Regions from separate parts of the Klebsiella sp. PL-2018 genome, predicted to be linked through region 2. Evidence: predicted binding sites of a transcription regulator. Region 2 holds the regulator's gene; the other holds the start of a gene.
The links. Region 2 encodes PhoB, which activates phosphate uptake and scavenging genes when phosphate is short. Its sites were predicted from a motif close to CTGTCATAAAACTGNCNNAT; they were not measured.

Region 1 (2,204 bases), 2.8 Mb from region 2:
GCTTTTTTCGGCGCCAGCTCCAGCGCATGCAGGCCAATCAGCATCACCGGACCGTAAATCAGGAAGCCGATGATGATCATACAGGCCATATCCACGCCCGGGTTACCCGGCGGGTTCAGCCAGTAGACGACGGTGGCGATGGTGACCAGGGTCATAAAGAAGACGCCGGTCGCGCCGCGGTTGCCTTTAAACACTTTATCCGACATCCAGCCGCACAGCAGGGTGCCCGGGATCCCCGCGTATTCGTAAAGAAAGTAGGCCCAGGACGATTTATCCAGCGCGAAGTGCTTAACCTCTTTCAGGTAGGTCGGCGACCAGTCAAGAATGCCGTAGCGCAGCAGATAAACAAACACGTTGGCGACGGCGATGTACCACAGCAGCTTGTTCGGCAGGATGTACTGCATAAAGATCTGCTTTGCGGTCAGCTCTTCTTCGTGCTTCTCGCTGTAGTCGTCAGGATAATCGTTTTTGTACTCTTCGATCGGCGGCAGGCCGCAGGACTGCGGAGTATCGCGCATCATCGCGAAGGCGAAAATCGCCAGCAGGATCGCGCCGAAAGCCGGCATATACAGCGCCGCGTGCCAGTCGTTAAACCACGCCATCCCCAGCAGAAACAGCAGCGGCGGGATCCCGCCGCCGACGTTGTGCGCGCAGTTCCATACCGAAACAATACCGCCGCGCTCTTTCTGCGACCACCAGTGCACCATCGTACGTCCGCACGGCGGCCAGCCCATTCCCTGGAACCAGCCGCACAGGAACAGCAGGACGAACATCACCATAATGCTGGAGGTCGCCCAGGGGACGAAGCCCATCACCAGCATCACCAGCGCGGCAAGGATCAGGCCTGCCGGTAAAAAAATGCGCGGATTCGAACGGTCAGAAACCGAGCCCATGATGAATTTCGAAAATCCGTAGGCGATAGAGATACCGGAAAGCGCAAAGCCGAGATCGCCGCGGGAGAACCCCTGCTCGATAAGATAGGGCATCGCCAAAGCAAAGTTCTTACGAACCAAATAGTAAGCGGCATATCCGAAGAAGATACCGATAAAGATCTGCCAGCGTAATCGACGATATAGCGGATCGATTTCCGCCGTTGGCAAACGCGCTTTATGCGCTGCGGGTTTAAATATACTTAACATATCAGCCTCCGTGGCCATTGCTGTTCTTCTGACGTCGTCGCAAAAAAACGTAATTTATTCACTGACTTCTGATTTGGTCGCGATAGTAGGCAAAGCGTAAATCTAATACTGTGAAATGTCGCACACTTTGTTACAGAAATATGACAGAACTTTCCAATATGCGCATAAAGTCACAACAAACGCTCGAATTACGCGCAAATATGCTCGAAATCAAACATTAAACGCGGTCGATATGGCTAAATGATGTAAAACGAACACAGAGGACAGGGAGATGGCCGATAGTCGTGAATATGACGTCATTATTATTGGCGGCGGCGCCACCGGCGCCGGGATCGCGCGCGACTGCGCGCTGCGCGGGCTGAAGCCGGCGCTGGTTGAGCGCTACGATATCGCCACCGGGGCGACCGGCCGCAACCACGGCCTGCTGCACAGCGGCGCGCGCTATGCGGTAACCGATAGCGAATCGGCGCGGGAGTGTATCAGCGAAAACCGCATCTTACGCCGCATCGCCCGGCACTGCATTGAGCCCACCAGCGGCCTGTTTATTACCTTGCCGGAAGACGATCCGGCGTATCAGCACACCTTTATCACCGCCTGCCAGCAGGCGGGTATTGAGGCCCAGCCTCTGACGCCCGCCGAGGCGCTGCGCATTGAGCCTGCGGTTAACCCGGCGCTGCTCGGCGCGGTGCAGGTCCCCGACGGCACCGTCGATCCTTTCCGCCTCACCGCCGCAAATATGCTCGATGCCCGCGAACATGGCGCCGCTATCCTCACCGGCTGCGAAGTCACCGGCCTGCTGCGTCAGGGCGATCGCGTCCATGGCGTCACGATCTACAACCATCAGCTCCGTGAATCGCGCACGCTGCGCGCGCAGGTGGTGGTCAACGCCGCCGGGATCTGGGGGCAGCGCATCGCAGAGTATGCCGACCTGCGCATCTCGATGTTTCCGGCAAAAGGATCGCTGTTAATCCTCGACCACCGCATTAACCGTCAGGTTATCAACCGCTGCCGCAAACCGGCTGACGCCGATATCCTGGTGCCCGGCGATACTATTTCGCTGATTGG
Region 2 (2,204 bases):
CTGGTCACCAGCTCACGCGGGCGCAGGAACGGTACCGGACAAAAAATCGCCCCCGGCGTACCGTCGCGCAGCGGCAGGATAAAAGGGGCGTGGCCGGCATTGGCCACCACCGTCGTATTCAGGAAGGCGAGAATGTCTCGCGACTCGTTGAGGGTGGCAACCGAATCGTGGTTTCCCGCCAGCACCACCAGCCGGCAGCGGGTCTGCTGCAGCTGAACGACAAAGCGGTTATACAGCTCGCGCGCGTAGCTCGGCGGTGAGCCGGTATCAAAAATATCGCCCGCAACAATAATGGCATCGACATCATGTTCCTGCGCGCTGGCCAGCAGCCAGTCGAGAAACGCCTGATGTTCGGCGGCGCGACTTTTGCTGTAAAAATTTTGCCCAAGGTGCCAGTCAGAGGTGTGAAGGATGCGCATAGTTGTTCCCTGGAGAAAAAGCGTAAGCGGCATTATATACCCGTCATCCTTCAAGTTGCTTATGCGTTGGCTACGTCCAGCCACCTGGTTACCTGTACTTGTGGGGAGTGAAACCTGAATTATTGAGGGGATAACGCTGCTTTTGGGTGAGTTAAGTCCGTGTCACAATTCGAAATCCGCGTTCATCTGGCGGTCATTTTTTTCATAAATCTGTCATAAATCTGACGCATAATGGCCGCGCACTTCTATACTGATGGCTAAAAAATACAGGGTAAATAATGGCGAGAAGAATTCTGGTCGTTGAAGATGAAGCTCCAATCCGCGAAATGGTTTGCTTTGTTCTGGAGCAAAACGGCTTTCAGCCCGTCGAGGCGGAAGATTTTGACAGCGCGGTCAATCAGCTCAATGAACCCTGGCCTGATTTGATCCTCCTTGACTGGATGCTGCCGGGCGGGTCGGGTCTGCAGTTTATTAAACAGCTCAAGCGTGAAGCGATGACCCGTGATATTCCGGTGGTGATGCTGACCGCCCGCGGCGAAGAGGAAGATCGCGTCCGCGGCCTGGAGACCGGCGCCGATGACTACATCACTAAGCCGTTTTCCCCGAAAGAGCTGGTGGCGCGAATTAAAGCCGTGATGCGGCGCATTTCGCCGATGGCGGTGGAGGAGGTGATTGAAATGCAGGGGCTGAGCCTCGACCCCTCTTCGCATCGCGTCATGACCGGCGAAAATCCGCTGGATATGGGGCCTACGGAGTTTAAATTACTCCACTTCTTCATGACGCACCCGGAGCGAGTCTATAGCCGCGAACAGCTGCTGAATCACGTCTGGGGAACCAACGTTTATGTCGAAGACAGAACGGTAGACGTGCATATTCGCCGTCTGCGCAAAGCGCTGGAACATAGCGGCCATGACCGGATGGTACAAACGGTTCGCGGTACGGGATATCGTTTCTCCGCCCGTTTCTGAATGCTGACAGGAGTGTGAACCGTGCTGGAACGGCTGTCATGGAAAAGGCTGGCGCTTGAGCTTTTCTTGTGTTGTATCCCGGCCCTGATCCTCGGGGCGTTTTTAGGTTACCTGCCGTGGTTTTTATTGGCGGCAGTGACCGGTCTTCTTGTCTGGCATTTCTGGAATCTGATGCGCCTGTCGTGGTGGCTGTGGGTTGATCGCAGCATGACGCCGCCGCCGGGCAGCGGCAGCTGGGAGCCGCTGCTTTACGGACTGCACCAGATGCAGATGCGTAATAAAAAGCGCCGCCGTGAGCTGGGAAGCCTGATTAAGCGCTTTCGCAGCGGGGCGGAGTCTCTGCCGGATGCGGTGGTGCTGACCACCGAAGAAGGGGTGATGTTCTGGTGCAACGGTCTGGCCCAGCAGATCCTGAATCTGCGCTGGCCTGACGATAACGGGCAGAACATCCTTAACCTCTTGCGCTACCCTGAATTTGCCAATTATCTGAAATACCGCGATTTTTCCAAACCGCTCAATCTGGTGCTGAATAACGGCCGTCATCTTGAAATTCGCGTGATGCCCTATAGCGATAAACAGCTGCTGATGGTGGCGCGCGATGTCACGCAGATGCACCAGCTGGAAGGGGCGCGGCGAAACTTTTTCGCCAACGTCAGCCACGAACTGCGCACGCCGTTGACGGTGCTGCAGGGGTATCTGGAGATGATGCAGGAGCAGGTGCTGGAAGGGGGAACGCGCGAAAAAGCATTGCACACCATGCGTGAACAAACCCAGCGCATGGAAGGCCTGGTTAAGCAACTGCTGACGCTGTCGCGAA

Region 1: a site for PhoB is predicted at 1,267-1,286, ahead of glpT (glycerol-3-phosphate transporter). Genes of this name have one in related genera too.

The regions. Positions count from the first base shown of each region.
Region 1 covers NZ_CP077673.1:4,067,495-4,069,698, forward strand. Annotated here, with positions in the region: gene glpT (glycerol-3-phosphate transporter) at 1-1,139, opposite strand, end outside; gene glpA (anaerobic glycerol-3-phosphate dehydrogenase subunit A) at 1,411-2,204, shown strand, end outside.
Region 2 covers NZ_CP077673.1:1,276,009-1,278,212, forward strand. Annotated here, with positions in the region: gene sbcD (exonuclease subunit SbcD) at 1-419, opposite strand, end outside; gene phoB (phosphate response regulator transcription factor PhoB) at 698-1,387, shown strand; gene phoR (phosphate regulon sensor histidine kinase PhoR) at 1,409-2,204, shown strand, end outside.